DNA from 3 places in the Microbulbifer bruguierae genome. Region 3 is predicted to be linked to each of the others. Evidence: predicted binding sites of a transcription regulator. Region 3 holds the regulator's gene; each other region holds the start of a gene.

Region 1 (3,277 bases), 2.2 Mb from region 3:
AGAAAACGTCGTTAGCCAGCCCCGCTGCACTTCATCCGCACCACCGCTCTGCCGGTACAGCCAACTATTCAGTGCATGTAATACACGCGCTGCAGCTTGCTTCACCGACCAGGAATCCGGCGTACTGTAATAATCGGAAATAAACCCACTAATCGCAGCCCGTGCCGCTGCACCTCCGGCCTCCGCGCTGCCGACACCGTCGGCAATTGCCGCTAGTGAACCGCGATAACGCCGATCACTGCCGGTGGCCCGATACACGGCCACCGCATCGTCGTTATACGCGCGTGGGCCGCATTCGGTAGCGGTGGCGAATTCCAGGTTTTCCGCGTTGGAAGCCTGCAGATCGAAATCTGGCACGATGGTGGTTTCGCAGGTTTTGTTCAAAGTAGTGTCGGTAACAGTAAGGAATTCGAAGTTAAGTGATGCGCCGATAACCAGATAGCGGTACCCGGAAATTCAGGGTACCGCTTCAGAAATCTTCAGGCGACATCAATCAAAGAAACACTGCCATCCGGCATGACTTCCGCCATCTGGCCTTCAGGCTCTTCGAGGAACAGCAGCGTAACAAAACCCAATACTGCGGTGCATGCAATCACCAGGAAGAAGGTCTGGTAAGAAACCATGCTCAGCACCGTCAGATAAAACACGGCGCCTACATTTCCGTAAGCGCCTGTCATTCCCGCAATCTGCCCGGTCAGGCGGCGCTTGATCAACGGCACCACCGCAAACACCGCGCCTTCACCAGACTGCACAAAGAAAGAACACGCCATCGCCGCGGCAACCGCCAGATACAGCGGCCACTCGGCATCGATCGAACTCATTGTCAGGTAGCCGATCGCCAGGCCCGCGGTCAGAATTAACAGCGTGCTTTTGCGGCCAAAACGGTCACTGATCAGACCTCCCGCTGGGCGTGACATCAGATTCATAAACGCATAAGCGGAAGCCAGTAGACCCGCTTTCACCGGATCCAGTGTGAAGGTCTCTGAGAAAAACAGCGGCAGCATCGAGATCACCGCAAGCTCGGAACCGAAGGTGGCAAAGTACAGGATGTTCAACACCGCCACCTGCTTGAATTTGTAACGGTGAATCGGCTCCGGCAGTTTGACGAAAACCTCTTTATTGATTTCGTAGCACTTCTTTGCATCAAACAGATACAGGGCCGCCAGCGCCAGATAAATAACCACGGCCACCGATTGTGCCAGCATACCCACGCCCGCCGGCGACAGCTTCCAGGTCAGCAGCGCCAGTGCCGCATACATTGGCACCTTCATGATCAACAGCAGAATAAAATCAGAGGGGCTGGATACTTCCATACCGCCAATTTTTTTCGGTTTGAAATAAGTGGCGCCCTTGGGGGTGTCGGTTACCGACTTGTAGTAGACCACACTGTAAACCAGCGCGATGATGCCGGTAATGCCGATGGCGTAGCGCCAGCCATCTTCGCCCCCAAACAGCAATGCAATGGTCGGCAGGGTCATGGCGCCGGCGGCGGAGCCGAAATTACCCCAACCACCGTAGATACCTTCCGCAGTACCCAGCTGTTTGGCCGGGAACCATTCGGAGACCATACGGATACCAATAACAAAACCCGCACCAATAAATCCGAGCAGAAAGCGGCCAATGGCCGCCGCGATAAAGCTGTCTGCTACAGCGAAAATAAAACAGGGAATACTGCCGACGGCCAGCAGCAGGGAATAGGTCAGTCGCGGCCCGTACTTGTCCGTCAGCATGCCGATGATCACCCGCGCGGGAATCGTCAGTGCCACGTTCAGAATCAACAGGGTCTTCACCTGCTCGGAAGTGAGCGAAAGGCTGTCGGCGATCGCCATCAATAGTGGTGCGTGGTTGAACCAGGCAAAAAATGTGATGAAGAAGGCGATCCAGGTCAGGTGCAGCACCCGGATTTTTCCCTGGAAGGAAAAAAGGTTTAAGGAGTCACTGGACATAAATCTATCCCGTTAGTGTGTGAATTTGATCAGCCTGCTTCCGTCGCCGGCGCCAAATCGCGGGCATAAAAAAAGCCCACGGGTACAGGCGGGCTGTAGCCGGTGGACTTCGGTGTCCGTTTCATCAATTTGTGGTATTGCTGCTATGGTTCGGGCGCTTATATCAATGTGGGATTACCCACAAAAATCCCCCCGCTTGTTATTTACAGTGGGCCCAGTTTCGGCCCACCGGCAGCAAATGAATACCCAATATGTATTCAATTTTTGTGCCATATCGGTGCAGGATGACGGGGTAGTGCGAAAAATGTGCAAAAATCAGCGGGTGAGTGGAATAGGGCGATAATTATGGCGTGTAAAAACTCTTTTTATTTTTAAGGGAGCACGTGAAGAGTCTCGCAACTCTCCTGTTCCGGCAATGCACGCCCTGATTTGGTGTACTGGTGCAGTCATTTATGCACTGAAGGCGGGCGCCCTATGTTGGTCGCCCTGTGTTGGCGAGGGTGCCCGCGGGATATTAAACGGTTTGTGAGAATTGCTGGTTCTGGTGGCGAAGAAAATCCAGGGTTTGCTGATAGAGGTCGGCCCGGAAGACTTCCGCCTCCGTGGAGTCGGTGGGCGCAATCTCGTTGCACAGTGCCAGCAGTTCCCGTCCCTTCTTCGTCGACGGCAGGCCGTGATCGGTCTGCGGGTGGGCAAACAGGTGCCAGTCAGGGTTTGCTTTGACCCCGTGTCCCGCGTGCCCACGGTGCAGGGTGACCTGGTCCTCCAGAGAGGCGGCAATGGTTTCTTCCGGTAGATTGAGATACTCCGGTCGCGCCAGTATACCGACCGCATCCCGGCGGTGACTGCGGTCATTGAGCCAGCCGCAGGCGGCCAGTAGTGCCGCGCGCAGGGCCAGGTGGGTGGCGGGGTTCGCATCGTGCCAGCTTTGCGTGACCGCCAGTACCTTCTCGGGCATGGCTGGCATCAGGGTATTGCTCGGGGCAACGATCACGCCGATGCCCTGCTGAACCGCGAGGGTATTCCAGGGTTCGCCAACACAGTAGCCATCGATATCGCCACGCCGCAGGTGATCCACCATCTGTTCTGGTGGCAGAACTACGAGTCGCACGTCCTGGTCGGGATCGATGCCGGCGTGGTTAAGCCAGTAACGCAGTTGCAGGGTGTGGCTGGCAAAGGGGTATACACTGGCGAAGGTGAGGGGGTTGGTTTCACTAGCGCGGCTGGCGATATGTGTATTCAGGGCCGCGCCGATATTCACCGGGCCGTCAGACGCCAATTCAAGCTGATCGTACAGTGCCCGCGACAAAGTGATGGCGTTGCCGTTGCAG
Region 2 (3,277 bases), 140 kb from region 3:
GAGGGCGCGGCTCAGGTAGCTGTGTACCTCGCCAACCCATTTGCGGTGATCATGGGTGAGTTGTTCGAGCGTGCCGCGACGCAGGCGATAAATTCGCGAGTCACCCAAGTGAAAAAGATGGGCTTCAGCGCCTTGGAGAATCGCCGCGCTGAAGGTGCAGACATAGCCCTTGTCTCTTTCGAAACGATAGGGGCTTTGCTGGGTCTGGCCATAAAGCCAGGCGTTGGTTGCCTTGAGTACGCGCTCCGCAGCCTGTTGCACGTTCCAACCATCCGAGGTGCAGTAGTAATCGTCGAGAAAACTTTTGACTGCGGTCTGACTGGCGATGGCGCTGACCGGACTGGAGCTGATGCCATCGGCGATGGCGAAGGCAGCGCCTTTCAAGCCCAGCTGCGGATCCAGTGGCACACGGGCACCGCAGCTGTCCTGATTTTCCGGTTTCAGCCCTGCGCTGGTGTAGTGGCCGATTTCCAGGGAGAGTGTGTTATTCATAGAAAAATAAAGCCCCGCAGGTGCGGGGCTCAAACGGCTATCAGGCCAGGGCCTCGTTACCCGCCTTGCTGTCAACGGCAGCAGTGAGCTGACGCTTGGGGGCAGTTTTGTAGTGAGTGCTGTACAGGGTCAGGCCGGTGAACGCCAGACCGCCTACCAGGTTGCCGAGTGCGGTCGGGATTTCATTCCAGATGAAGTAGTCAAGCACGGAGAAATCGCCACCCATCATGATCGCCGTGGGGAACAGGAACATGTTTACCACGGAGTGCTCGAAGGCCATAAAAAAGAACAGCATGATGGGCATCCACATGGCGAGTACCTTGCCGCTGACATGGGTAGAAATCATTGCGCCTACCACACCCATGGAGACCATCCAGTTACACAGCATGCCGCGCAGGAAAATGGTGAACCAGCCAGCGGCACCGTATTCCGCGTACCCCAGGGTCCGGGCTTCACCAACAGCGGCAAGCTTGGCGCCAACTGCGCCGGGTTCGGTGTTGAAACCCATGGTGAACACAAAGGCCATCATCACCGCGACGGTGAGCGCGCCGGCGAAGTTGCCGAGGAATACCAGGCCCCAGTTGCGCAGAATGCCGCCCCAGGTGACGCCGGGGCGACGGTCCAGCCATGCCAGTGGCGCGAGAACGAATACTCCGGTCAGCAGATCAAAGCCCATCAGGTAGAGCATGCAGAAGCCCACCGGGAACAGGATGGACCCCACCAGATGGGAGCCGCTGGCAACCGCGACGGTCACCGCAAATACCGCGGCCAGGGCGAGGATGGCGCCGGCCATATACGCGCGTACCAGGGTATCGCGGGTGGACATATAGATTTTGGATTCCCCGGCGTCGACCATTTTGGTCACAAATTCGGTTGGAACGAGATAAGCCATAGTTTTCACCTTATTGAGTGTTTAAGGATCGGGTGTCCACCTGTGCAAGGAATTTCAGCGATCCGGTACCGCAACAGTCCGTCAGCACTGGAAATTCGGGGCACAAAAAAAAGCGCCCACACAGACCGGCCGTTGCCGGAAAGTGATGGACGCCTTTATCCAGTGTGTTCTATTTGTCGCAGGCCTCTGGCCTGGTGAGCGGCATGGGCCAGGCCATACAGCGCGCTACAGGGAATTGATAGCAATCTCGGTGCCAACTTACCGGAAAGTAAATTTTCATTGCCAAAGTACGGATTAACGGCGGGGTTTTAGCGGCTTCTACGAAAGAATGACGTAAAAATCCTTATTTAGTGATTTATGCTGGTGCGAATTTTCCTGTTTGCACTGAAATGGTGCCACCTGATTCTGGCATCGAAAATTTTTGAAGCCGTAACTTGTTACTGGAATGTTTATTGCTCAGCTCAGAATAGGGATTATTTTTCGGGGAACGCGGAGTCATGACCAATCACAGAGAGGATGCAGAAAAATTTCTGCTGGCAGCCAAACGCGCAGAGATTCAGGCGCTGCAGCGACTGGTGCGCAGTTGTGAACTGGTGACGACGGTTTCTGATCTGGTGCATCAGCTACAGCGCGAGCGCGGTATCAGCAACATCTATCTGGTTTCTTCCGGGGCTCGTTTTGCGGATCACCGCCAGGATCAGATGCACTGCAGCAGCGACAGTGAAGGGGGGTTTCGCCAACTGCTGCACGAGCAGTATCTGGGACCTGGTCGCTACGACAGCCCCAGAGATATGCGGCTGCTGAACGGTATCGCTTACGCTCTCCACGGTCTGGATGAACTGGTCAATCTGCGCCGGCATATCGATGCCTTTGAAGTCAGTGCACTGGAATCCACGGATGCATATTGCCGACTGATTGCCGGTTTGCTGTCGGTGGTGCTGGAAGCTGCGGATGTGGCGGATGATCCCGAAGTAACCAGATTGCTCGTGGCCCTGGGCAACTTTATGCAGGCGAAAGAATTTGCCGGTCAGGAGCGCGCCTGGGGGGCCATCGGCTTTGCCGGCAGCAGTTTCGATGAAAGCCTGCACGGACGCCTGAACCACTTACAGGACTGCCAGCGCCACAGCCTGGAAGTGTTCTGTGAATTCGCCGGAAACGTGGAGCTGGCGCGCTGGCAGGCGATAGAAGACAGCCAGGATGCGCGCGATCTGCAGCGTTTACGCCTGATGATTGCCGCGCTCAAGGACGGTGAACCGATTGCCTCCGAGATCAGCGAAGTCTGGTACCAGCTGGCTACCGCGCGTATCGACGCCATGCATCGCCTGGAGAATGCCATCACCGCGAAATTGCGCGAGGCCAGTCGCAAGCGTGTCGCCGAAGCACAGGCGGAACTTGGCCACCACTATGCGCAACTGGAAATGATGAAGTCCGCCGTTTGGGACCGGGTGCCGGCGTTGACAGTGTTATTCGATCCGGAGGTGCCGGGCCTGTATGGCAGCGCTACGGCGACCAGCGTGCCGGCGTTGCACGGGCAGACGTTGACGCATTCCCTGTACGACCTGATCCGTTCCCAGGTGACGCATATTCGTCGGGTGAGTGAAGAGCTGGAGGAAGCTCGCCGGGCTTTGAACGAACGCAAACTGATCGAGCGGGCGAAGGGCGTGTTGATGCGCAGCCTGCGCTTGAACGAGGAAGAGGCCTATCGCACCATGCAGCAGCGGGCGATGGAAATGAACCTGAAGCTGGTTGACGTGGCCAAAAAAATCATCGACATCGGCAACCGCCCCGGGGGGGCGGGAGAAACACTGAGTGTGGCGAAATCCGGAACCTAAGCCAAGGCCCGGACCACTACGTGAACCACTAGAGTGCCTGCCAGGTCAGGTACCAATTCAG
Region 3 (3,277 bases):
ACGCATATCCGCGAGAGCCTGGGCATGGCACTTTCCGGCGGTGAACGCCGACGAGTGGAAATTGCCCGCGCACTGGCCACCAACCCGGCATTTGTATTGCTGGATGAACCCTTTGCCGGGGTGGACCCCATTTCCGTCAACGATATCAAGCAGATCATCCGCCATCTGCGGGATCGCGGAATCGGTGTGCTGATCACCGATCACCATGTGCGCGAGACCCTGGACATCTGTGAAATTGCTTATATCGTCAGCGAGGGCCATATCATCGCCGCAGGAGCCCCCACAGACGTCGCCGAAAACAAACAGGTAAAAGACGTCTATCTGGGACACGACTTCACTATCTGAGCGGATCCGAGTAGTTGCATCCACACTTCCCCGCTCCTATACAGATGTCTGTCACAATTCCGCACAACGACCCCCAACATTCCTCTCTGCTCACCAATTTTTCGGCACGCTTATTGCTTAACGTGCCGCTTGTGTTCCGTATGCCTCCGCGGTAGTCTGCAGCAAATGAGCTTTACGCCGCCGCTTCAAACCCAGAATTTGTCGCGGCGGATTCACGCCAGAATTTTCTGCCGGCACTACTCCTATGAAGCAGTCACTCCAGTTAAAACTCGGCACTCAGCTGACGATGACGCCGCAGCTGCAACAGGCTATCCGCCTGCTGCAACTGTCGACCCTGGACCTGCAGCAGGAAATCCAGTCCGCACTGGACAGCAACCCGTTACTCGAAGCGGATTTTGACGAGCACGCCGGCGAATCTCATCAGGAACAGAACACCCCCTCTCAGGAGGGAGCCCAGCGCGAAGACAGCGACGGCGCAGCTGACACAAAAAATGACGCCAGCGCTGACAGCGACTGGAATAGTGACATCCCTGACGACCTGCCGGTCGACACCCGCTGGGACGACATCTATACCAACAACAGCTACCAGGGCAACGAGGGCGAAGACTACGCCCTCGAGCAACGCAATGCCGCATCAGAAAGCCTGCAGGACAGCCTCCTCTGGCAACTCAACCTGACGCCGCTGACTGCCGAAGACAAGCACATTGGCGAAGCCCTGGTTGACGCTATCGCCCCTAACGGTTTTCTGGTTGCGGAGCTGGAAGAGATAGCCGTCGCAATTGGCGTGGATGTCGACGAAGTGCAGGCGGTACTGAAAACCATCCAGCAGTTTGAACCGGTGGGCTGTGGCGCCCGCGATCTGCGCGAGAGCCTGATGTTACAGCTGCGGCAACTGCCTGAGCAGACCCCCTGGCTGCCACAGGCGCTGATCGTAGTCGGCCAGCACCTGGACCTGCTGGGCAAGCGGGACTTCCGTCAGCTGAGCCGGCGCACCCGTCTCAGCGAAGCACAATTGGGCGAAGTCATGCGCCTGATTCAGACTCTCACCCCCTACCCCGGCGAAGCCTTTGGTGGCGAAGAGCCCCAGTACGTGGTTCCAGACGTGATCGTGAGCCGCAAGCAACAGCGCTGGGTAGTGGAGCTGAACCCGGAAACCACCCCCAAACTGCGCATCAATGACGCCTATGCCTCCCTGATAAAGCGCGCAGACAACTCCACCGAAAACAACTACCTGCGCGATAACCTGCAGGAGGCGCGCTGGTTCCTGAAAAGCCTGCAGAGCCGGCACGAAACCCTGCTCAAGGTGGCAACCTGTATCGTCGAGAAACAACAGGGCTTTTTCGAACAGGGTCCGGAAGCCATGAAGCCGATGGTGCTGGCCAATATTGCCGAAACTATCGGCATGCACGAATCCACCATTTCCCGGGTAACCACCCAGAAGTACATGCTCACTCCCCGCGGGGTTTTCGAGCTCAAGTACTTCTTCTCCAGCCACGTGAGCACCGATTCTGGCGAGGATGCCTCGTCCACCGCCATCCGCGCCCTGATCCGCAAGCTCATTGACGGCGAGCAGCCGCGCAAGCCACTATCCGATAACAAGATTACCCAGGAGCTAGACGCCCAGGGCATCAAGGTAGCCCGGCGCACCGTAGCCAAATATCGCGAGTCCATGGGAATCCCTTCGTCTAGCGAGCGCAAGCGACTGGTCTGACTGTAACAGTCAAAATATGGGCGCAGTAACCTCTCTTCGTACACTTTCTGGACAACCAATAGCCAGACATTGAGTGTATCCTTCCATTCTGGCGCACTTCCTAGTAGGGTGCCGCCCTGTGCGGGGGTGCAGCCAGTTTGTGCTGAACCCGATGAGGAGAAATCCATGCCGACCAACATCAGTGGCCACCACGTAGAAGTGACTCCGGCGATTCGCGATTACTGCCTGACCAAACTGGACAAACTCTCCCGCCACCACGACCTGATCACCAATACTGAGGTCATTCTTTCCGTCAGCAAACTGATCCAGAAAGCCGAAGCGCGGATTCACGTGAATGGCAAGGATGTGTATGCAGACTCGGAAGCGGACGATATGTATGCGGCGATTGATGCGTTGACCGACAAACTCGACCGGCAACTGCTTAAACACAAAGAAAAGTTACGCAGTCACCGCTAGACCGCTAGCGTTGGACCACCAGCAAGATATGACATTGGACGCACTACTCTCTCCCCGCCTGAGCCTTTGCCACCTGGCGGGGAGCAGCAAGAAAAAGCTGTTACTCAACATCGCCCAGGCGATTTCTGAACAATACCCAGAACTGGATTCGGACACTGTGTTCAACCAGCTGGTAGCCCGGGAGCGCCTGGGCTCCACCGGCATCGGTGAGGGTGTCGCTATCCCCCACTGTCGCCTGCCCGGCTGTGAGCGCCCAATCGGCGTCCTCTGCACCACCTCTCCCGCAGTAGACTTTGACGCGATCGACCGCCAACCCGTAGACCTGCTGTTTGCGCTGCTGGTACCGGAAGGCGCGGATCAGGAACACCTCGACACCCTGGCGGAAATCGCCGCCCTGTTCAGTGACAGCCGGGTACGGGAAAAGCTGCGCGAGGCGACCACCAGCGACGAACTCTACGCACTGGCCATAAACAGCGCCGCCGCGGCATAATGCCTGCTGCCCATCCGGCGGCTCCTGCTCCGCCGGCACCCGGTCTATCCGCCGTTCAAACAGCAAGGAGCGTTGTGCAATGCGATTGGTCATCATCAGCGGCCGCTCGGGGTCCGGAAAGAGTTCCGCCCTGCAACTGCTGGAAGACGTTGGCTTCAACTGTATCGACAACCTCCCCGCAAGCCTGCTACCCGAGCTGGTACGCCGGGTCACCGAGCAGCCGCCGCAAGAAAATCTCCAGCTCGCACTCGGCATCGACGCCCGCAACCTTTGGC

Evidence for each region. Region 3 encodes sigma-54, which starts transcription at its own class of promoters, with help from an activator protein. Its sites were predicted from a motif close to TGGCACANNNNTTGCNNT; they were not measured.
Region 1: the regulator sigma-54 is predicted to act here: its motif matches at 2,201-2,218, upstream of PVT68_RS15960 (NarK family nitrate/nitrite MFS transporter).
Region 2: the regulator sigma-54 is predicted to act here: its motif matches at 1,623-1,640, upstream of PVT68_RS07335 (formate/nitrite transporter family protein).

The regions. Positions count from the first base shown of each region.
Region 1 covers NZ_CP118605.1:3,866,931-3,870,207, forward strand. The annotation lists gene PVT68_RS15955 (bifunctional protein-serine/threonine kinase/phosphatase) at 1-384, opposite strand, end outside; gene PVT68_RS15960 (NarK family nitrate/nitrite MFS transporter) at 480-1,946, opposite strand; gene PVT68_RS15965 (CmpA/NrtA family ABC transporter substrate-binding protein) at 2,461-3,277, opposite strand, start outside.
Region 2 covers NZ_CP118605.1:1,703,532-1,706,808, reverse strand. The annotation lists gene PVT68_RS07340 (bifunctional protein-serine/threonine kinase/phosphatase) at 1-492, opposite strand, end outside; gene PVT68_RS07335 (formate/nitrite transporter family protein) at 533-1,384, opposite strand; gene PVT68_RS07330 (nitrate regulatory protein) at 1,882-3,216, shown strand; gene PVT68_RS07325 (hypothetical protein) at 3,245-3,277, opposite strand, start outside.
Region 3 covers NZ_CP118605.1:1,559,956-1,563,232, forward strand. The annotation lists gene lptB (LPS export ABC transporter ATP-binding protein) at 1-345, shown strand, start outside; gene PVT68_RS06685 (RNA polymerase factor sigma-54) at 590-2,056, shown strand; gene hpf (ribosome hibernation-promoting factor, HPF/YfiA family) at 2,222-2,512, shown strand; gene ptsN (PTS IIA-like nitrogen regulatory protein PtsN) at 2,541-3,002, shown strand; gene rapZ (RNase adapter RapZ) at 3,082-3,277, shown strand, end outside.